Regions from separate parts of the Kitasatospora sp. NPDC057518 genome, predicted to be linked through region 3. Evidence: riboswitches for the same ligand, from Rfam matches in the RefSeq annotation. Region 3 holds a riboswitch; each other region holds the start of a gene.
What was found. Region 3 has a riboswitch for cobalamin ahead of ACFU7Z_RS07520 (cobalamin biosynthesis protein). Riboswitches for the same ligand answer to the same signal wherever they lie in the genome.
Positions count from the first base shown of each region.

Region 1 (5,143 bases), on a different contig from region 3:
TCGGCGGGCGGCGGGTGCGGCGCACCACCTACCGGCCGGACCGCTGGCGGGCCGCCGAGTGGGGCGTGGCCGGCTGCGGGGTGACCGCCGCCGTGCTGCTGTTCGCCACCGTCGGTTACGACGCCACCGACCTCAACCCCTCGCTGTACCCGCTGACTTGGCCGACTCTGCCGCTCGTCCCGGTGCTCGCCCTGCTGCTGGCGGGGGCGGCCGGGATCGTCTCGCCGCCGCCCGGCCGGACGCCCGGACCCGCCGCCGGGCCGGGGCCGCGCCCGGCCGCACGTCCCGACGCCGCCCCCATCGACCGCACCGACCGCACGACCTCCGAGGTGAGCACGTGATCCGATTCGACCGGGTCGGCGTGGTGTACGACGGCGAGAGCACGCCCGTCCTGCGCGACGTCGACCTGCACATCCCGGAGGGCGAGCTCTGCCTGGTGGTCGGCCGCACCGGCGTCGGCAAGTCGACCCTGCTCGGCGCCGTCAACGGACTGGTGCCGCACTTCACCGGCGGCACCCTGCGCGGCCGGGTCACCGTGGACGGCCGCGACACCGCCCACCACCCGCCGCGCGAACTCGCCGACGTGGTCGGCGTGGTCGGGCAGGACCCGCTGGCCGGCTTCACCACCGACACGGTGGAGGAGGAACTGGCGTACGTCATGGAGCAGTTGGCGATCCCGCCGGAGACCATGCGCAAGCGCGTCGAGGAGACCCTGGACCTGCTCGGCCTGGCCGACCTGCGCCACCGGGCCCTGTACGAGCTCTCCGGCGGCCAGCAGCAGCGCGTCGCCATCGGCTCGGTGCTCACCGCGCACCCGCGCGTCCTGGTGCTGGACGAGCCGACCTCCGCGCTCGACCCGACCGCCGCCGAGGAGGTGCTGGCCGCGATCACCCGGCTGGTCCACGACCTCGGCGTGACCGTCCTGTTGGCCGAGCACCGCCTGGAGCGGGTCGTCCAGTATGCCGACCGGGTCGCCTACCTGCCCGGCGACGGGACGGTCGTGCACGGCCCCCCGGCCGAGGTCTTCCGGGACACCGCGATCGCGCCGCCCGTCGTCGACCTCGGCCGACTGGCCGGCTGGCGGCCGCTGCCGCTGTCCGTCCGGGACGCCCGCCGGGCCGCCGCGCCGCTGCGGGAGAGGCTCACGGACCTGCCGGTTCCCCCGCCGCGCCGGGCAGCGGTGGCGGGGGAACCGGTGCTGGAGGCGACGGGGGTCGTCGTCCGGTACGGGCCGGTGGCCGCCGTCCGGGACGTCCGGCTGGAGCTGCGGGCGGGCGAGGTCACGGCGCTGATGGGCCGCAACGGGTCCGGCAAGTCCTCGCTCCTGTGGGCCCTCCAGGGCTCCGGGCCCCGCCAGGGCGGCAGCGTGAAGGTCACCGGCGCCGGGGGCGGCCCGGCCGCGGACCCCAAGCGGCTGCCCGCGGCCCGGGCCCGGCAGCTGGTCGGGCTCGTCCCGCAGACCCCCACCGACCTGCTGTACCTGGAGACGGTCGCCCAGGAACTCGCCCAGAGCGACCTCGAAGCCGACGGCGCCGGCGGGCCGACCGCACGGCAGGTCCTCGACCGCCTGGCCCCTGGGATCCCGGACGGCACCCACCCCCGGGAGCTCTCCGAGGGGCAGAAGCTGGCCCTCGTCCTGGCGATCCAACTCGCCGCCGCACCACGGGTCGTGCTGCTGGACGAACCCACCCGGGGGCTCGACTACCAGGCGAAGGAGGCGCTCACCGGCATCGTGGACGCCCTCGCCGCCGAAGGCCGTACGGTCGTCGTCTCCACCCACGACGTCGAGTTCGTCGCCTCCGCCGCCGACCGCGTCGTGGTGATGGCCGAGGGCGAGATCGTCGCCGACGGGCCCACCGCCGAGGTCATCGTCGCCTCGCCCACCTTCGCCCCGCAGACCGCCAAGATCCTCGCCCCGCTCGGCTACCTGACGGTGCGACAGGTCGCGGCGGCCGTGGAAGCGGTGGAGGCCGCCCGGTGACCGCCGTCCGGATCCCCGGCCGGGCCCGTGTCGTCGTCGCCCTGGCCGCTTTCATCGGGCTGGTGGCCTTCACCTGGCCGTTCGTGGTCGCGCCCGGGCGGTTCGGCTCCAACTACGCGCCGCCGCTGATCTTCGGTGCCCTGCTGGTCCTGGTGCTCGCCGTCGTCATCGCGGAGATCTCCGCGGGCGGCATCGACGCCAAGGCCCTCGCCATGCTCGGCGTCCTGTCCGCCGTCAACGCCGGACTCCGCCCGCTCGGCGCCGGGACCGCCGGAGTGGAGACGGTCTTCTTCATCCTGGTGCTGGCCGGCCGGGTCTTCGGCCCCGGCTTCGGCTTCACCCTCGGCTGCACCTCGCTGTTCGCCTCCGCGCTGCTCACCGGCGGCGTCGGCCCCTGGATGCCGTACCAGATGTTCGGCTGCGCCTTCGTCGGCATGCTCGCCGGGCTGCTGCCGGGGGCCGGGCGGCGCTGGGAGGTGCCGCTGCTGGCCGGGTACGGGGCGTTCTCCGGCTACCTCTTCGGCTTCCTGCTGAACCTCTCCTTCTGGCCGTTCTCCACCGACCCGAACAGCTCGATCGCCTACCTGCCGGGCCTGCCCTTCACCGAGCAGTGGCACCGCTACCTGCTGTTCGACCTGGCCACCTCGCTCGGCTGGGACACCGGCCGCGCCGTCACCACCTTCACCGCCGTGCTCGTCGTCGGGCCGGCCGTCCTCACCGTCTTCCGCCGCGCGGCCCGCCGCGCCAACTTCGAGCCCACGGTGCGCTTCGAGGCCCCGCCCGGCCCGCACGCCCCAGCCGGCCAGGACGCCACGCCCGGCCCGGACACCACGGTGGGGCCGCCGCCCGTCGCGCGGCCCACCGGCCCGGCGCACCCCTGAACCGAAAGGCCGACCATCGTGCCCAAGCCCGCGAAGCACCGGACGATGACGCTGGACGGGGTCGACGTCGTCGTCCTGACCCCGGAACAGCACGCCGCACTGGAATCCGCCCGCCGCCAGCTGGGCGGAGCGCAGGCGCAGGTCGCCAGGATGAGGTCAGACCTCCAGCGGGGACGGCAGCTGCTGGTCGAAGCTGAACGGATACTGGCGGGCATCCCGGCCGACCAGCTCGCGCGACTGGACGGCCGACTGGGTCCGGGACGCGGCCTGACCGGACTGCTCGCGGACATCCGCGCCGCCCTGCCGCGCACGCCGGACACCCCGACGCGGACCTGACCACCGGCCCCGCGAGCCGTGGTGGCGTTCCACCATGCGGACGGGTTCCGAGATTCCCGCGCCGGGCCCGGTGTTTTGCCCCTAAGCTGACGGTGCAGCTGGTTCGCCCTGTCCGCCAGGCAGGGCGTCGCAAGAGGGAACCCGGTGACGCCTTTCGACTGGCCAGTCCGGGACTGCCCCGCAGCGGTGAGTGGGAACGACCGCCGTCATACGCACTGGACCCGGGACGGGTCTGGGAAGCGACGGCCAGTAGGTGTCCGCCCTTCACGGGACGGACGCGCCCGCGAGTCCGAAGACCTGCCACTGCCCGCCCGCGGACGACCCGCGCGCGGCTATCCGGTGACCTCGTGGGCGGGTCGGCGACCATACCAGGCGGACCAGGCCCGTACGTTCCCGTGACGGCCGCCGCCGGGTACGTCATCCCTTCGCGCCTTCGTGCCGTCTCCGGGTACCTGAGGAGAACAGACTCGCGAAGGAGAGTCCCTTGACCACGAAGTCCGCAGCCGCGGCGAGCGTCGCCACCGCGTACGGCTACCCCCGCCAGGGCCGGGGCCGGGAGCTCAAGAAGGCCATCGAGGGCTACTGGAAGGGCTCGGTCACCGCCGAGGTGCTGCTGGCCACCGCCGCCGACCTGCGCCGGGGGAACTGGCAGCAGCTCGCCGACTCCGGCGTCGAAGAGGTCCCGACCGGTGACTTCTCGTTCTACGACCACGTGCTGGACACCACCGTCGCCGTCGGCGCGATCCCGCCCCGGCACCGGGCCGCCGTCGAAGCCGACCCGCTGGACGGGTACTTCGCCATGGCGCGCGGCAACCAGGACGTCGCCCCGCTGGAGATGACCAAGTGGTTCGACACCAACTACCACTACCTGGTCCCTGAGTTGGGGCCGGACACGGTGTTCACGGCGAACCCGGCCAAGGCGGTGGGCGAACTGCGCGAGGCGCTGCTGCTCGGCCACGCGGCCCGGCCGGTGCTGGTCGGGCCGGTCACCTACCTGCTGCTCGCCAAGCCGGCGCCCGGGGTGGCCGCCGACTTCCAGCCGATCACCCTGCTGGACCGGCTGCTGCCCGTCTACGCGGAGCTGCTGGCCGGGTTGCGCGCCGCCGGCGCCGACTGGGTGCAACTGGACGAGCCCGCACTGGTCCAGGACCGCACCCCGGCCGAGCTCAACGCCGCCGCCCGCGCCTACCGCGAGCTGGGCGCCCTCACCGACCGGCCCAAGCTGCTGGTCGCCAGCTACTTCGACCGGCTCGGCGACGCCCTGCCGGTCCTGGCGAAGGCCCCGATCGAGGGTCTGGCACTGGACTTCACCGGCCCGGCCGCGGCCAACCTGGAGGACCTCGCCGCCGCCGGCGGCCTGCCCGGCAAGCGGCTGGTGGCGGGGGTGATCGACGGGCGCAACATCTGGATCAACGACCTGGAGAAATCCCTCACGACCCTGGCGACCCTGCTGGGCCTCGCCGACACCGTCGACGTCGCGCCGTCCTGCTCCCTGCTGCACGTGCCGATCGACGCCACCCTCGAACGCGACATCGACCCGCAGATCGCCCGCTGGCTGGCCTTCGCCAAGCAGAAGGCCACCGAGGCGGCGCTGCTCGCCCGCGGCCTGCGCGAGGGCACCGGCGCGATCGCCGCCGACCTCGCCGCCAACCGGGCAGACCTGGCCTCCCGCGCGGGCTCGCCGATCACCCGCGACCCGGCGGTGCGCGCCCGGATCGCCGCCGTCACCGACGCGGACGCCCGCCGCGCCCAGGCCTACCCGCAGCGGGCCGAGGCCCAGCGCGCCCGGCTCGGCCTGCCGCTGCTGCCGACCACCACCATCGGCTCCTTCCCGCAGACCACCGAACTGCGCGTCGCCCGGGCCGACCTGACGGCCGGTCGGATCGACGGCGCCACGTACCGGGAGCGGATGGAGGCCGAGGTCCGCGAGGTCATCGCGTACCAG
Region 1 covers NZ_JBHVEU010000256.1:6,773-11,915, forward strand. The annotation lists gene ACFU7Z_RS24620 (CbiQ family ECF transporter T component) at 1-341, shown strand, start outside; gene ACFU7Z_RS24625 (ABC transporter ATP-binding protein) at 338-1,981, shown strand; gene ACFU7Z_RS24630 (ECF transporter S component) at 1,978-2,862, shown strand; gene ACFU7Z_RS24635 (hypothetical protein) at 2,881-3,198, shown strand; cobalamin riboswitch at 3,281-3,518, shown strand; gene metE (5-methyltetrahydropteroyltriglutamate--homocysteine S-methyltransferase) at 3,683-5,143, shown strand, end outside.
Region 1: linked by a shared signal. The riboswitch ahead of metE (5-methyltetrahydropteroyltriglutamate--homocysteine S-methyltransferase) and the one ahead of ACFU7Z_RS07520 (cobalamin biosynthesis protein) in region 3 are both predicted to bind cobalamin.

Region 2 (5,143 bases), on a different contig from region 3:
ACCATGCCGTGGGTGAGGGCGTTCAGGGCCGCCGGGCGGTTGAGGACGATCAGACCCGCCCGGCCCTCGCGCTGGACGAGGACCTCGTCCGTACCCATCACGCGGCCCCGGTCAGGCCGCGGGCGACGATGACGCGCATGATCTCGTTGGTCCCTTCCAGGATCTGGTGCACCCGCAGGTCGCGGACGATCTTCTCGATGCCGTACTCGGCCAGGTAGCCGTAGCCGCCGTGGAGTTGGAGCGCCTGGTTGGCCACCTCGAAGCCGGTGTCGGTGGCGTGGCGCTTGGCCATCGCGCACAGCTCCGGCGCCCGGGGGTCGCCCCGGTCCAGCGCGGCGGCGGCCCGCCAGAGCAGCGAGCGGGCCGCCTCCAGCTCGGTGGCCATGTCGGCGAGCCGGAACCGCAGCGCCTGGGCGTGCAGCAGCGCGGCCCCGAACGCCTCCCGGTCGGCCAGGTGCCGGGTGGCCCGCTCCAGGGCGTCCTGCGCGCCGCCGACGGAGCAGGCGGCGATGCCGAGCCGGCCGCCGTTCAGCCCGTTCATGGCGATCCGGAAGCCCTCGCCCTCCCCGCCGAGCAGGCGGTCGGCGGGGAGCCGGACGCCGTCCAGCAGCACCTGCCGGGTCGGCTGGGCGTTCCAGCCCATCTTCTTCTCGTTCGGTCCGAAGGAGACGCCGGGGTCGTCCCGCTCCACCAGGAACGCGGAGACGCCCCGGGCCCCCGGGCCGCCGGTGCGGGCCATCACCACGTACACCTGTGAGGTGCCGGCGCCCGAGACGAACTGCTTGACGCCGTCCAGGACCCAGTGGTCCCCGTGCCGGCGGGCCCGGGTGGCCAGCGCGGCGGCGTCCGAGCCCGCGCCCGGCTCGGTGAGGCAGTAGCTGCCGAGCAGTTCCGTCGAGCAGAGCCCGGGCAGCAGCCGGGCGCGCTGGGCGGGACTGCCGTAGCGGTCGATCATCCAGGCGACCATGTTGTGGATCGACAGGTAGCCGGCGATGGACGGGCAGCCGGTCGCCAGCGCCTCGAAGACGAGCACGCCGTCCTGGCGGCCGAGCTCCGAGCCGCCCGCCTCCTCCCGCACGTAGACGCCGCCGAGGCCCAGGTCGGCGGCCTTGCGCAGGACGTCGACCGGGAAGTGCTTGGCCTGGTCCCACGCGACGGCGTGCGGGGCGAGGTGCTCGCGGGCGAAGTCCCGGGTGGTCGCGACGATGGCGAGCTGGTCGTCGGTCAGATGGGTGTGCACGGCGCGCCTCAGCCCATCGTCGGGATGGTGAAGCTCGCGCCCTCCTTGGCCCCGGAGGGCCAGCGCGAGGTGACGGTGCGGGTGCGGGTGTAGAAGCGGATCGAGTCCGGCCCGTGCTGGTTGAGGTCGCCGAACGCGGAGCGCTTCCAGCCGCCGAAGGTGTGGTAGGCGATCGGCACCGGGATCGGCACGTTGACCCCGACCATGCCGGTGTTCACCCGCCGGGCGAAGTCCCGGGCGGTGTCGCCGTCCCGGGTGTAGATGGCCACTCCGTTGCCGAACTCGTGCTCGCTGGGCAGCCGCAGCGCCTCCTCGTAGTCGGCGGCACGCACCACGGTGAGCACCGGCCCGAAGATCTCCTCCCGGTAGATCCGCATGCCGGGCGTGACCCGATCGAACAGCGAGGCGCCGAGGAAGTAGCCGTCCTCGTGCCCGGCCAGCCGGAAGTCCCGTCCGTCGACGACGAGTTCGGCGCCCTCCTCGACCCCGAGGTCCAGGTAGCCGCGCACCCGCGCCAGCGCGTCGGCGCCGACCAGCGGGCCGAAGTCCGCCGCCGGGTCGTCCGACCGCCCGACCTTGAGCGCGCCGATCCGCTCGACCAGCTTCGCCACCAGGGCGTCCGCCGTCGCCTCCCCCACCGGGACGGCCACCGAGATCGCCATGCAGCGCTCCCCGGCCGAGCCGTACCCGGCGCCGATCAGCGCGTCCGCCGCCTGGTCGAGGTCGGCGTCCGGCATCACGATCAGGTGGTTCTTGGCCCCGCCGAAGCACTGCGCCCGCTTCCCGTGCGCGGCGGCGGTGGCGTACACGTACTGGGCGACCGGCGTGGAGCCGACGAAGCCGAGCGCCTGGACGCGCGGGTCCTCCAGCAGGGTGTCCACGGCCTCCTTGTCACCGTTGACGACATTGAGCACGCCCGGCGGCAGCCCGGCCTCCAGGAACAGCTCGGCCAGCCGCAGCGGCACCGAGGGGTCGCGCTCCGAGGGCTTGAGCACGAAGGCGTTCCCACAGGCCAGCGCGGGCGCGGCCTTCCAGAGCGGGATCATCGCCGGGAAGTTGAACGGCGTGATGCCCGCGACCACGCCGAGCGGCTGGCGCATCGAGTACACGTCGATGCCCGTCCCGGCGTTGTCGCTGAACTCGCCCTTCAGCAGGTGCGGGATGCCGGCGGCGAACTCCACGACCTCCAGGCCGCGTTGGATGTCGCCGTGGGCGTCGGCCACGGTCTTGCCGTGCTCGGCGGAGAGCAGCCGGGCCAGCTCGTCCTTCTCCTGCTCGACGAGTTGGAGGAAGCGCAGCAGGACGCGGGCCCGCCGCTGCGGGTTCCAGGCGGCCCACGCGGGCTGGGCCTGCGCGGCGTCGGCGATCACCGCCTCGACCTCGGCGCGGCTCGCCAGGGGCACCCGGGCCTGCACCCGGCCGGTGTTGGGGTCGTACACGTCGCCGAAGCGGCCGGAGGTGCCGGCGGTGGGCTTGCCGGCGATGAAGTGGGTCAGTTCTCGGACCATCGGTTCCTTCTCTCGACAGGGGTGGGGAGAGGAGGAATGGAGGCCGCCGCCTGCTGGCGGGCGCACGGTGGTGCGCCCCTCGGCACGGGCGTACGGCGGTGTGACGGTACGTCAGGACGCGGGCGCCCCGGCGGTCGTCGGCACGGGACAGCCAGGCGCGGTGGAACGGGAGCAGCCCGGAGTCATGTGTGTCGTCTCCATCCTCGTGGAAAACACGAACCACCCGCGGCCGGTATCCTGACTCCCGGATCACCGCACGCCCTCAGGCCTTCCCGGCTGGCTGCCAGTGGCCGTCATCTGCGAGGACGGACTCCCCGGTCACAGTGGCGGGACCGTGCCGGACTCACACCGGCTTCCCTGACACCGCGGACCTGCCGTCGACCATATAGTTGGACGTCCTAGTAAGTCCAGGGGTACGCGCCCGCGCCGCGCCGCCGGAGGGCCGCTCACCCCCGTCCACCTGCCCGGACACGCCGGGAGCCGGCCCCGAGGGACCGGCTCCGAGGGCCGGCTCCGATGACCGCCGCTCAGCGGCCGGTGGTGACGACCATGCGGAAGCGGGCCCGGTTGGCGGCCATCTTCTCCACCGCCGCCGCGGTCCGCTCCAGCGGCACCTCCTCGACCCAGGCCCGCACCCCCGTCTGCGCCGCGAAGCGCAGCGTGTCCTGGGTGTCGACCGCGATGCCCGAGGAGTGCGCGTAGACCTTCCGGTCGCCCTGGATCAACTGCAGGGCGCTCAGCTGCAGCGGCTCCGCCGGGAGTCCGACCATGACGAGCTCGCCCCGACGGGTGATCCCGTCGATCGTCGCCACCACGGCGGGCGCGTTGGTGACGGTGGACAGGACCACCTTCGCACCTCCCAACTGCCGTAGGGCCTCGGCGACATCGCCCGCGGTGCTGTCGATGTAGTGGGCGGCGCCGAGCCGGAGCGCGAGCGGCCCCTTCTCCTCGCCGCGGGCGATGGCGACGGTGCGGAAGCCCATCTTCTCGGCGAACTGGACGCCCAGGTGGCCGAGTCCACCGATCCCCAGGATGGCGACGGTGTCCCCGGGCCGTGCGGCGGAGCGGCGCAGGGCGTTGAAGACCGTCACCCCCGCGCAGGCCAGTGGCGCCGCCTCGACCGCGGTGAGCTCGTCCGGGACCGCCGCCAGGGCCACGGCCGGGACGACGACGGAGTCGGCGAACCCGCCCGGATAGGCGACGCCGGGGATCTCGACCCGCGCGCAGTGCAGGCCGTCGCCCGCCCGGCACGCGTCGCAGTGCCCGCAGCTGCCGCCGTACCAGCCGACCGCGACCCGGTCGCCGACCCGCCAGCCCTCCACACCCTCGCCGAGGGCGTCGACGCGGCCGGCGATCTCGTGCCCCGGGGTGATCGGGAAGGTGCTGCCGGGCAGCAGGCCGCCGGCGATGAGCAGGTCGGAGTGGCAGACCCCGCACGCCTCCACGGTGATCCGCACGGCTCCCGGACCGGGTTCCCGCGAGGGGACCTCGACCAGCTCGGGGGCCGCACCCGGCCCCGCGACCTGGACGGCGCGCAGCGGGGCGGCCGAGCCGCTGGGAGAGGTGGACATGAGCGATCCCTTCGCCGGGTGATTGTTCCCCCGGAGCCCCAGGTGACCGCACCGCTCGTCCTGTTCCGGGCGCGTCTCCCGACAGGAACTCGAAAGCTCTCGAAAGAACTCGGAAGAAAAAGGTGGAGATAGGAATCGAACCCATCTGAACGGCCCTGCAAGCCGCCGCCTAGCCACTCGGCCACTCCACCCCGACAACGATGGAAACATTACACGCACATGAACACGGACCCTGACCAGAATTCCCCGGGAACGGCGATGTTTCACCCCATGGGACTCTTAGTGCGTCTAGTGTTATTTCTTTCGACATGGCGCCGGTAGGGTCCGACGAGCCAGCGCGTAAAAGACCGGGTGCGCTAGCCTGTGCCGATATCTCCGACCCGATGGGATTTCACTGATGGCCGTTGAGGAATCACGGTTCACCCATACCGCGGAGCCGCTCTGCGGAACCGCCGCGAACCGGTGCCAGTACAAGAACCTGCCCCTGCGCGACCTTCCCCCACTCGGCGTCGTGCGCCGCGCCAGGATCGCCCGCGAGGGCCTGCGCGAGCGCCGCGCCGACGTTCCGGCGCCCGGCCGGCCCTCCCGGTTCGCCGAGGGGGACTGGGTCCGGGTGAAGGACGAGGCCGCTGTGCGCGCCACCCTCGACGCCAAGGACCGCCACCGCGGCCTGTGGTTCACCGGCAGCCAGTGGTCGTTCTGCGGCGGCGTCTACCAGGTCGAGCGCATCGTGCGCCGCATGATCGACGACCACTACCGGGTGCGGCGCCTGTCGGGCACCGTCGCGCTGGCCGGCGCCACCTGCCACGGCGCCGACGGCGCCC
Region 2 covers NZ_JBHVEU010000025.1:22,000-27,142, forward strand. The annotation lists gene ACFU7Z_RS04655 (enoyl-CoA hydratase/isomerase family protein) at 1-98, opposite strand, end outside; gene ACFU7Z_RS04660 (acyl-CoA dehydrogenase family protein) at 98-1,240, opposite strand; gene ACFU7Z_RS04665 (CoA-acylating methylmalonate-semialdehyde dehydrogenase) at 1,249-2,748, opposite strand; cobalamin riboswitch at 2,958-3,149, opposite strand; gene ACFU7Z_RS04670 (alcohol dehydrogenase catalytic domain-containing protein) at 3,276-4,319, opposite strand; tRNA gene ACFU7Z_RS04675 (tRNA-Cys) at 4,440-4,510, opposite strand; gene ACFU7Z_RS04680 (hypothetical protein) at 4,717-5,143, shown strand, end outside.
Region 2: linked by a shared signal. The riboswitch ahead of ACFU7Z_RS04665 (CoA-acylating methylmalonate-semialdehyde dehydrogenase) and the one ahead of ACFU7Z_RS07520 (cobalamin biosynthesis protein) in region 3 are both predicted to bind cobalamin.

Region 3 (5,143 bases):
GTCAGCACCGAGGCCGCCCGCGGGTGGCCGGACTGCCGGGCCCGGGCGAACAGCCGGACCGGGTCGCCCGCCGCGGCGCCCTCGACGTGGCCCACCAGCAGCTCGGTCTCGCCGTGGTCGAGCACCGCGGCCGCGGTGTCCACCCAGAGCCAGGCCGCGTCCTCCGCGCCCAGCACGTCCGCCGGGGCGACGCCCTCGTCCGCGCGCTCCGCCAGCCACAGCAGCGCGTACGGGCGCAGCACCGGCTCGTCCACCGCCGCGCGCACCGCCTGCTCGGCCGGTCCGCCGGCCACCCGCAGCGCCTCGAAGGCCAGCCCGCGCACCAGCGCGTCGTCGCCCTGGGCGGCGTCCAGCAGCTCGCCCACCGCCCGGTCGGCCGGACGGGCCGCGACCCAGGCCCGGAACTCGGCGCGGGCCGGGCCCGGCGAGTAGTCCGCGCAGGCGTTCAGCAGCTCGAAGGCGCTCTGCTCGATGTGCCCGGCCGCGGTCTGCGCGACCGTGCAGATCTCCTCCAGCTTCGCCCGCACCGCCCAGTGGCCGAGCGGCGACAGCTCCGCGGCGTCGTTCCTGCGCACCAGGGCGCCGACGGCCGCCAGGCCGTCCAGCATCCAGTCCAGGACGGCGGCCACGTCCGAGGGCGCGGCGGGGGTGTCGATCTGCGGCGCACGGCAGGTGCCGCGGACGGCGGAGACGGCCGAGGCCGCGTGCGGCACCGGCGACAGGCCGGGTCCGCCGAGGCCGGTGCCGACCCGGCGCTCGTCCAGGCCGCGGCGCAGCAGCTCCAGCAGCTCGCTCTCGGCGACCGGGCCGTCCACCAGGTGCAGGAAGGACAGCAGCTGCGGGGCCTGGTCCACGGCCTGCCCGGCCAGGACGGCGAAGACGCCGCGCAGCGCCGCGGGCGGCACCGGGGCGAGCAGGGTCCAGGCGTCGAACAGCGCCGACCAGCCGCGCACCACGGCCTCGTCGTCGTGCTCCCAGGCGTGCAGGCGCCAGCCGGGGCCGGCTCCGCCGTCCCGGGCCTCCACCAGGCCCACCAGCAGCGCCTGCCCCCAGGCCTTGGCGGCGGCACCGACCGTCATGGCCAGGGCCCGGCCCGCCGCGCGGGCGTCGTCCGGGAGCAGCTCGCCGCGCTTGTCGACCTCGGCCAGCTCACCGGCCCAGCGGGCGACCCGGACGGCGTCCACCAGCATCCGGCGGGCCAGCGGCGCCAGCTCGGACGGTGCCGGAAAGCCCTCCGGCACGGGAACCCTGCCCCGCCCGGGAGCCGGAGCGGGCCCTCGTCGCCGGGGTACTGCGTTACGGGGGACTCCCGCCCCGCCCGGCCTGCCACCGGCGGGCCGTTGGGCCGTTCCGGGGAGACGGGTCACCGTCGCACCGGTACCGATCGTCGGCGGGAGCGGGGCATCACGGTCGCGCGGGTTCCGAGACGTCACGTCGAGCAGTCTTCCCCTTGTACCGGCCTTCTGTCACATCCGGTTGTCCGTACGACCGGGCGACCGCCGGTGGCACCTCCGCAAGATCGGGCAACAACGGCAAACCGCCTGGCCGGAAACGTGTGACCTGCCCATGCCATGGGGGGCGGGCCGGTTGCCGGGAATGCTCGGGCGGTCACCGTGCGTACGGGTGGGGGGTAAGGGGCCGGGCCAAATATTGCTCCTGACAGCCGAGGGGCCCGCACGGGGGCGTTTCGGCCCGGCGACGCCCGGCAGGACTGTCCAGCCCGAATCCGGACGGATGGCGGGCGGCGTGATCGGGATCGAGCCGCACCGGAAGTCGGCCGGGCCGACTTTTCACGCGGGCCCGGAGGAATGGGAGGAACGTTCATTCCCGGACGGGGGGAATCGCACCGGGAAAAGCGGCGGGGACCAGCCGAAAACGCCCTCGCGCACAGGGGGGGTGGTTGAGCCCCTAGAGGAGCGGGGTGAGCCAGCGGCGGAGGAGTTCGGTGTAGCGGTCGGGGGCGGTGTTCCAGAGGGTGGCGTGGTCGGCGCCGGGGAAGGGTTGGAGGCTCACCACGTCGCGGCGGGCGGCGGCCAGCTTCTCGGCGGTGCCGAAGGGCGCGATCCGGTCCTCGGGGCTGTGCAGGAGGAGGGTCGGCACCCGCAGGTCGGTGCCGTCGGCGATGCGGCCGAAGTCGGCGAGGTCGACCCCGGTGCGGCCCTCGGCGGCGAGGGCGCCGAGCTCGGCGGCGACGCCCTGGAAGCCGGCCCGGGCGGCGTCCCGGCGGGCGGAGGCGGGCAGGTCGAGCACGGGCGAGTCGAGGATCAGGCCGCGGACGGCGTGCGACCAGGCGGAGCGGGCCACGGTCTGCAGCACGATGGTCGCGCCGACGGACCAGCCGTACAGGATCACCTTGCCCGCGCCGCTGTCGAGCGCCAGCCGCACCGCCGCCTCGATGTCGCGCCACTCGGTCTCGCCGAAGTGGCTGAGCCCGTCCGGGGAGGCGGGGGCGCCCCGGTCGCCGCGGTAGGTGACGGCGAGGGCGGGCAGGCCGAGCCGGTCGAGGACGGGGAGCACCGGGAGGGTCTGCCGGCGGTCGTCGCCGGGGCCGTGCACCAGGATCACCCAGGTGCCGCGCTTGCCGTCGAGCCGCCAGGCGGGGAGGGCGCCGAGCTCGCCGTCGGCGGTGGTGTCGGCGAAGGCCAGGCCGAGCGCCTCGGTGGGGTCGCCGAGGTGGACCCGCGGGGTGAAGCGGACCTCGGTGCCGGGGACGAGGGTGCCCCGGTCGGCGCGGACCAGTCGGCGGGTGACGCCCTGTTCGTCGGCGTGCAGCACCTCCTCGACGACCGCGTGCCCGCCGTCCGCCCACTCCACCGCCCAGCGGCCGGGACGCAGGCTCGCGGGGCCGCGGGTGAAGGTGACCCGGCCGGCGGCGAGGGCGCGGACCTGGACCGGCCCGGACTCCTGGACGGCGGTCACCGGACGGACCATCCGCTCGGAGGCCCGGCGGCCGACCACCAGCACGGCGGCCCCCACCGCGGCGGCCGCCACGACGGCGGCGGTTCCCCAACGCATCTCGCTCCCCGCTCTGTTGTTCACGGACGTTCTTCACGGACGTTGTTCACGGACCGGACGGTGTTCGAGCCCCAGTTCACCGGCGCTCCGCCCGACCGGCCACCGGGCTGGGCCGTCCGGGTCACCCGGCGGGCGCTCCCGGGGTGCTCAGGGCGGTACTCAGGGCGGTACTCAGGGGGTGCCGGTGGCGAGGGTCGGGGCGGGGCCGCGCCGGGCGATCCGACCGGGCGTCAGCGGCGTCCCCGTGTGACCAACCCCTCCGTGACCTCGGTTGACTCCCGGTTCGGGCCCGTGATGGGATCCTGGGGCCAAACGGAGGCATGGAGAGGAAGCCGGTGGAAGTCCGGCGCGGTCCCGCCACTGTCACCGGGGAGCACGCTCGGAACATCGCCACGGCGGGCCGTCGACGGCTGCTGGAAGGCTCCGGGGGTGCGTTCGACCCGGAAGCCAGGAGACTCTCGCCGCCGTCACGTCGATCCAGGGCGCGGACCCTGAGTGAGGACACGCACGCGATGCAGGCTGCCCCGCCCGGCCGGACTCCGAGCTGCCCTCCGCCGTGCGGCCGATGACCCCGCGCGCGCCTTCCCCCGCTCCGCGCCCGCTGACCCGAGCCTCGCGCCCGCTGGCCCGCGCCGCCGTGTTCGCGCTCGGCGCCGCCGCGGGCTACGCCGCCGACGCCCGCTTCGCCGACCCCCGCCGGGGCCACCCGGTGGCCGTCTTCGGCAGCGCCGCGACCCGGCTGGAGCGGCGGTTGTGGCGCGACGACCGTGCCGCCGGGGCCGGGTACACCGCGCTGTGCGTGGGCGCGGTCACGGCGGGCGCGCTCGCCCTGGACCGTACGGTGGGCCGACGCCCGCTGGGCCGGGCGGCGCTGGCGGCGGCCGCGACCTGGACGGTGCTCGGCGGCACCTCGCTGACCCGGGAGGCCCGCACCATCGGCCGCTCACTGGCCGCCGGCGACCTCGCCGCCGCCCGGGAGCGGCTGCCGCACCTGTGCGGGCGGGACCCGAGCGCGCTGGACGGGCAGCAGATCGCCCGGGCGGTGGTCGAGTCGGTGGCCGAGAACACCGCCGACGCCGTGGTGAACGCGCTGACCTGGGGCGCCCTGGCCGGCACCCCCGGCCTGCTGGCCTTCCGCGCCGTGAACACCCTGGACGCCATGGTCGGCCACCGCTCGCCCCGCTACGCCCGGTTCGGCTGGGCCTCGGCCCGGCTGGACGACGTGGCGGGCTGGCCGGGCGCCCGGCTGACGGCGCTGCTGACGGTGGCCGCCGCCCCCGAGCCCCGGACCGCCTGGCGGGTCTGGCGGCGCGACGGCTCCGCGCACCCGAGCCCGAACGCGGGCCAGGCCGAATCGGCGTTCGCCGGCGCGGTGGGCGTCCGACTGGGCGGCACGCTGCGGTACGGCGAGCGGGTGGAGCACCGGCCCGTCCTGGGCGCGGAGCTGCGGCCGGTGACGGTGGACGACATCGAGCGGGCCTGCGCGCTCTCCCGGCGGGTGGGCGCACTGGCGCTGGGTACGACGGTCGCGGGGCACGTCCTGCTGCGGGCACTGCTGAAGAAGAGGGGACGGGTATGAGCAACGCACTGCTGGTCGCGGGGACGACCTCGGACGCGGGCAAGAGCGTGGTGACGGCCGGGATCTGCCGGTGGCTCGCCCGCCAGGGCGTACGGGTCGCGCCGTTCAAGGCGCAGAACATGTCGCTCAACTCCTTCGTCACCGCCGACGGCGCCGAGATCGGCCGCGCCCAGGCGATGCAGGCGCAGGCCGCCCGGGTGGAGCCGGAGGCGGCGATGAACCCGGTGCTGCTCAAGCCGGGCGCGGACGGCCGCAGCCAGGTGGTGCTGCTCGGCCGACCGGTGGCCGAGGTCGGCGCGCTGGACTACCGCGAGCGCAAGCCCGTCCTGCTGGAGCGCGCCCTGGAGTGCCTGGCCGACCTGCGCGGCCGCTACGACGTGGTGGTCTGCGAGGGCGCGGGATCGCCCGCCGAGATCAACCTGCGCGACCGCGACATCGCCAACATGGGCCTGGCCACGGCCGCCGCCCTGCCGGTGGTGGTGGTCGGGGACATCGACCGCGGCGGGGTCTTCGCGGCGATGTACGGGACGCTGGCGCTGCTGTCGGCGG
Region 3 covers NZ_JBHVEU010000046.1:25,211-30,353, reverse strand. The annotation lists gene ACFU7Z_RS07530 (hypothetical protein) at 1-1,241, opposite strand, end outside; gene ACFU7Z_RS07525 (alpha/beta hydrolase family protein) at 1,909-3,015, opposite strand; cobalamin riboswitch at 3,340-3,473, shown strand; gene ACFU7Z_RS07520 (cobalamin biosynthesis protein) at 3,581-4,594, shown strand; gene ACFU7Z_RS07515 (cobyric acid synthase) at 4,591-5,143, shown strand, end outside.

Region 4 (5,143 bases), on a different contig from region 3:
GGTGCGGTCGAGGACCTCGGCCTTGGGGAAGACCGCCGCCAGCTGCGGCAGCAGCGGGCCGGAGAAGGACTCGGCGGCGACGGTGGTCAGGACGGTCGGCACGTCGAAGGCCCGGGCGGCCTTGGCGAGGCCGACGGTGGCGTTGACGATCGCGGTGCGGTCGCCGCTGCCGGTGCCGAAGAACATCTGCGGCTGGTGGTCCACGAACAGCACCACGGCGTTGTCCGGGGTGAGCAGGTCGGGGCTGGGGGTGGCGCTGACCTGGGTGAGGTCGACCATGACGGGTTCCCTTCGGGGTGGTCGGACAGGGTCCTTCGCGCGGTGGTCCGCGTGAAGGCGGGTCAGGTGGATCAGAGGAGGAAGCAGGGGTCGAACGGCGCGCCCTGCTCGGAGGCCAGGCCGCGCGCGATCCGCCAGCGGTGGTGCAGCTCGGACTCGGCGACGGCCTCGCCGAGCAGCTCCGCCTGGCGGGCGCCCGTGCCGGGGGCGGGGCGGGCGGCCTGGTAGCCGCCGAAGTGGGCGACCGGGCTCCAGCCGGGGCTGACCGGCGGCAGCTCCTCGTCCATGCCCTCGTACTCGGCCGCGGCGTGGACGATCCGGCCGCCGACGACGGTCAGCACGGACTCGATGGACGGGATCTCCCGCTCCGGCACCGTGAAGTAGTCCTCGGACAGCACCGCCAGGTCCCCGTAACTGCCCGGCCGCAGCACGCCCTTGACGTCCTGCTCGCCGGTGAGGGCGGCGCCGGCCGCGGTGTACATCGCGAGCGCGGTCGCCCGGTCGACCCGGTTCTCCGGGGGCCGGATCGCCAGGCCGCCGACCGTGCGGCCGGAGACCAGCCAGTGCAGGGCGACCCAGGGGTTGTACGAGGACACCCGGGTGGCGTCCGTGCCGGCGGCCACGGTCAGTCCGCGCGCCAGCATGGCGCGGACCGGCGGCGCCTCGGCGGCGGCAGCGGCGCCGTACCGGCGGGTGAACACCTCGCCCTGGAAGGACAGCCGGTTCTGCACGGAGAGCGAGCCGCCGAGCGCCGCGATCCGGTCCAGGCTCTCCGGGGAGACGGTCTCGGCGTGGTCGAAGAGCCACCGGTTCCCGGCGGGGAAGAGCCCCTCGGCGGCGAGCCCCTCGAACACCGCGAGGTCGCGCCGGATCGTCTCGTCGTACGTCGCGTGCAGCCGGAAGCCCCAGCCGTGCTCGGTGAGCAGGCGCACGGCCTTGGCGAACTCCCCTTCGTAGGCGTTCAGTTCGGGGCGCGGCTCGGCGAAGTTCTCGAAGTCGGCGGCGGCCCAGGTGAGGTTCTCGCCGGCGCCGTTCAGCCGCAGCCACTCGTCGCCGTCCCCGGGCCGGACCGTCTCGACCCAGCGGGTGAGGTCGTCCAGCTCCTGGCCGGGGGTCTGCGGGAACAGGTGGTAGGCGATGCGCAGCGAGAGCAGCCCCTCGCGGGCGAGTTCGGTCACCGTGGCGTAGTTCTCCGGGAAGCTCTGGAACCCGCCGGCGGCGTCGATCGCGGAGGTCAGCCCGAAGCGGTTCAGCTCGCGCAGGAAGTGCCGGGTGGACGTCCTGCGCTCCTCGCCCTCCAGCGTCGGGGCCTTGGCGAGCGTGGAGTAGAGGACCAGGGCGCTCGGGGCGGCCAGCAGCATGCCGTTGGGCTCGCCGCCGCGGCCCCGGACGATCTGGCCGCCCTGCGGGTCCGGGGTGTCGCGGGTGTAGCCGACGGCGCGCAGCGCGGCGCGGTTGAGGACCGCTGACTGGTAGAGGTGGAGGACGAACACCGGGGTGTCCGGCGCCGCCTCGTTCAGCTCGGCGGGCGTCGGCAGCCGCCGCTCGGCGAACTGCTCCGCCGACCAGCCGCCGACCACCCGCACCCACTGCCCCCGGGGCGTACGGGCGGCCTGCTCCCGCAGCATCGCCAGGCCCTGGCGCAGCGACCGCACGCCGTCCCAGCGCAGCTCCAGGACGTAGTTGAGGCCGCCGCGGATCACGTGCAGGTGCGCGTCGTTGAGGCCGGGCACCACGCGGCGGCCGAGCGCGTCGACCACCACCGTGGACGGGCCGACGGCCGGGGCGACGTCCGCGTCGTCCCCGACGGCCGTGATCAGGCCGTTCCGGATGGCGAGGGCGCCGGCCTGCGGGCGGCGGGCGTCCCCGGTGTGGATCCGGGCGTTGCGGACGACGACGTCGGCGGCGTGTTCGGTGACGTTCTCCGTGCGGGGGACCAGCCCGCCGACCGGCATTGCAGGCACCTCGACGGCCTCCAGTCATGGGTTCGGGCCGCCGCCCGGAGCGGGCGGCGGCGCGGCGCGGTCGAGCCGGACGAGCCCAAAAGGCCGTCCTGCTCGATCTCATGACGGAACGTTAGGCAGCAGCCCGGTGCCGGAATTGGCCCAGAGCGCACCGGCACCGGTCCGGGAGCGCACCGGCCGGGTGGAGTGACGGCCGGGCGCGAGGCCGGTGTCCGAGTGTCGGCCGGGGGTCGAACCGGGGCGGCGCTCGCCGGTCAGCTCCCGGAGCGCCGCAGCAGGTAGGTGTCCATGATCCAGCCCTTGCGTTCGCGGGCCGACTCGCGCAACTCGCTGATCCGCGGGGCGGCTTCGGCCAGCGGCCCGGCGACGAGGATCTCGTCGGGGGTGCCGAGGTACGCGCCGTAGCGGATCTCCAGCCCCTCCGGGTCGATCCCGGTGAAGGCGGCGCGGCCGTCGAGCATCACCACGACGTCGTCCACGCCCTCGGGGAGGCCCTCGGCCAGTCGGCGGCCGGTGGTGATCTGCACCGGGCGGCCGACCCGGGTCAGCGTGGTGCGGTGGCGGGCGGCGAGCGCGGAGACGCTGCTGATGCCCGGGACCACCTCGTAGTCGAAGCCGACGGCGCCGCGGGCCAGGACGTCGTCCACCACGGCGATGACGCTGTCGTAGAGGCTCGGGTCACCCCAGACCAGGAACGCGCCCGTCTCGCCCTCACCGAGGTGCTCGGAGAGCAACTGCTCGACCAGGTCGGCCCGGCGGACGCGCCAGTCGTCCACGGCGGCCGCGTACGCGGGGGTGGTCCGGTCCCGCTCCGCGTCCGGTGCCTCGACCACCCGGTGGCCTGGCCGGCCGTGCTCGGCCAGCATCCGGCGGCGCAGCCGGATCAGGTCCTGCCGGTCCTCGTTCTTGTCGAGGATGAAGAAGACGTCCGTGCGGGCGAGCGCCTTGACCGCCTGCAGGGTGAGGTGGTCGGGGTCGCCCGCGCCGATGCCGATGACGAAGATGTGCCGCATGGGAGGCATTCTGCCGTCCGGGACGCCCTGGTCGCGTCGGCGGCCGGGAGGGGCGCGTCGCGATGTCGGGCGGCGGCCACCGTGATGTCACGTTCGAACCCTTGACCGGATCTTTTCCGTATCGCCATGATGGGCCGTCATGTTGTGACTCCGCCGCTGGGGGAAGTCCGGTTCGAATCCGGCGCTGGCCCGCAACGGTAGGCCGCCGGCTCCTGGTCGGAGGCGAGCCCGAGTACCCGTCGGCGGAGGTGTGTCGTCCCTCCTCCCGTCGTGGTCCGCGGGCCGGAGCCCCGAGGGCCGCCCCGGCTGTCGCCGCCGCCCTCCGGGCCCCTGCGCGCGGGCCCGGAAAGGTCACCATGCCCACGCTCCGCCGCGCCCTCGGTCTGCTCGCGATACCCGCCGTGGCGCTCGCCACCGCACTCCCGGCGGCCACCGCCGCCCACGCCGCGCCCGAGAACGCGCCCGCCGCCGCGACCTCGTCCCCGACGGTCCGCCCCGACGCCGCCGCGGGCGGCTGGCTGGCCCGCCAGCTCGTCGACGGCGACCACTTCGAGTCCGTCTTCAACGGGACCGCCTACCCCGACCAGGGCCTCACCATCGACGCCGTACTGGCCTTCGCCGCCTCGCGCGGCTCCGACGAGGCCGCCGCGAAGGCCACCGCCTGGCTGGCGAAGCCCGAGATCATCGGCGGCTACCTCGGCGACGGCACCACCGAGGCCTACGCGGGCGCGACCGCCAAGCTGCTGCTCGCCGTCGAGGTCCGCGGCGGGGACCCGGCGGCCTTCGGCGGCGTCGACCTGCCGGCCCGCCTGCGTTCGCTGCAGACCGCCGAGGGCCGGTTCTCCGACCGCTCCCAGTGGGGCGACTACAGCAACGCCTTCGGCCAGTCCCTCGCCGTGATCGCCCTGCACCGCACGCCCGGTGGCGCCCCGGCGGCGGCCGTGGACTTCCTGGCGAACAGCCAGTGCGCGGACGGCGGCTTCCCGCTCTCCTTCGGCCAGGCCGCCTGCACCAGCGACGCCGACGCCACCGCGCTCGCCGTCCAGGCCCTCGCCGCCACCGGCCGCGCCGCCAAGGCGAACACGGGCCTGGGCTGGCTCACCGCCCACCAGAACGCCGACGGCGGCTTCGCGGCCGCCGGGGCGACCGCCTCCAACGCCAACAGCACCGGCCTGGCCACCCAGGCGCTGCTCTCCGGCGGACGCCTCGGCCCTGGCCTCAAGGCGTGGGGCCGGCTGGTGAAGCTCCAGCAGGGCTGCTCCGCCGACCCGGCGGTCCGCGGTGCCGTCGCCTACGACGCGACCGGCTTCAACGCGGGCACCGGCGCCCGGGCCACGGCGCAGGCCGTCCTCGGCCTCGCGGGCACCCCGCTGTCCACGCTCTCCGCCTCCGGGGCCGCCCCCGACGCCCCGACCCAGGCCTGCCCGCCGGTTCCGGCCACGCGCTGAACCACGCTGACACCGCGAGGAGTTCACCGATGAGCGACACCCCCACCCCGGCCCGCCGTACGCTCGGGTCGATCGCCGCCTCGGCGGCCCTCACCGCCGGACTGCTCGGCGTCTGCGCCGTCCAGGCCCCGCAGGCGCGGGCGGCCGCCTGCGGCGGCACCACCGGCGTCACCGTCGTGGTCGACTTCACCGCCGTCGGCGGCGGCATCCAGACCGGCTGCGCGCCCGGCGACCCGGCCAGCGGCCTGGCCGCGCTCACCGGCGCCGGATTCTCGTACGCCTTCCACCCGCGCTACCCGGGCTTCGTCTGCACCATCAACGCCCTGCCGACGACCTGCACCAACCCGACCGGCAGCGCCTACTGGTCGTACTGGCACGCCCAGCACGGCGGCCCCTGGTCGTACAGCACCCTGGGCGCGGGCAGCTATGACCCGGCCCC
Region 4 covers NZ_JBHVEU010000025.1:112-5,254, reverse strand. The annotation lists gene ACFU7Z_RS04580 (hydrolase) at 1-279, opposite strand, end outside; gene ACFU7Z_RS04575 (amidohydrolase) at 351-2,234, opposite strand; gene cobF (precorrin-6A synthase (deacetylating)) at 2,498-3,256, opposite strand; cobalamin riboswitch at 3,375-3,515, shown strand; gene ACFU7Z_RS04565 (prenyltransferase/squalene oxidase repeat-containing protein) at 3,613-4,704, shown strand; gene ACFU7Z_RS04560 (flagellar hook-length control protein FliK) at 4,734-5,143, shown strand, end outside.
Region 4: linked by a shared signal. The riboswitch ahead of ACFU7Z_RS04565 (prenyltransferase/squalene oxidase repeat-containing protein) and the one ahead of ACFU7Z_RS07520 (cobalamin biosynthesis protein) in region 3 are both predicted to bind cobalamin.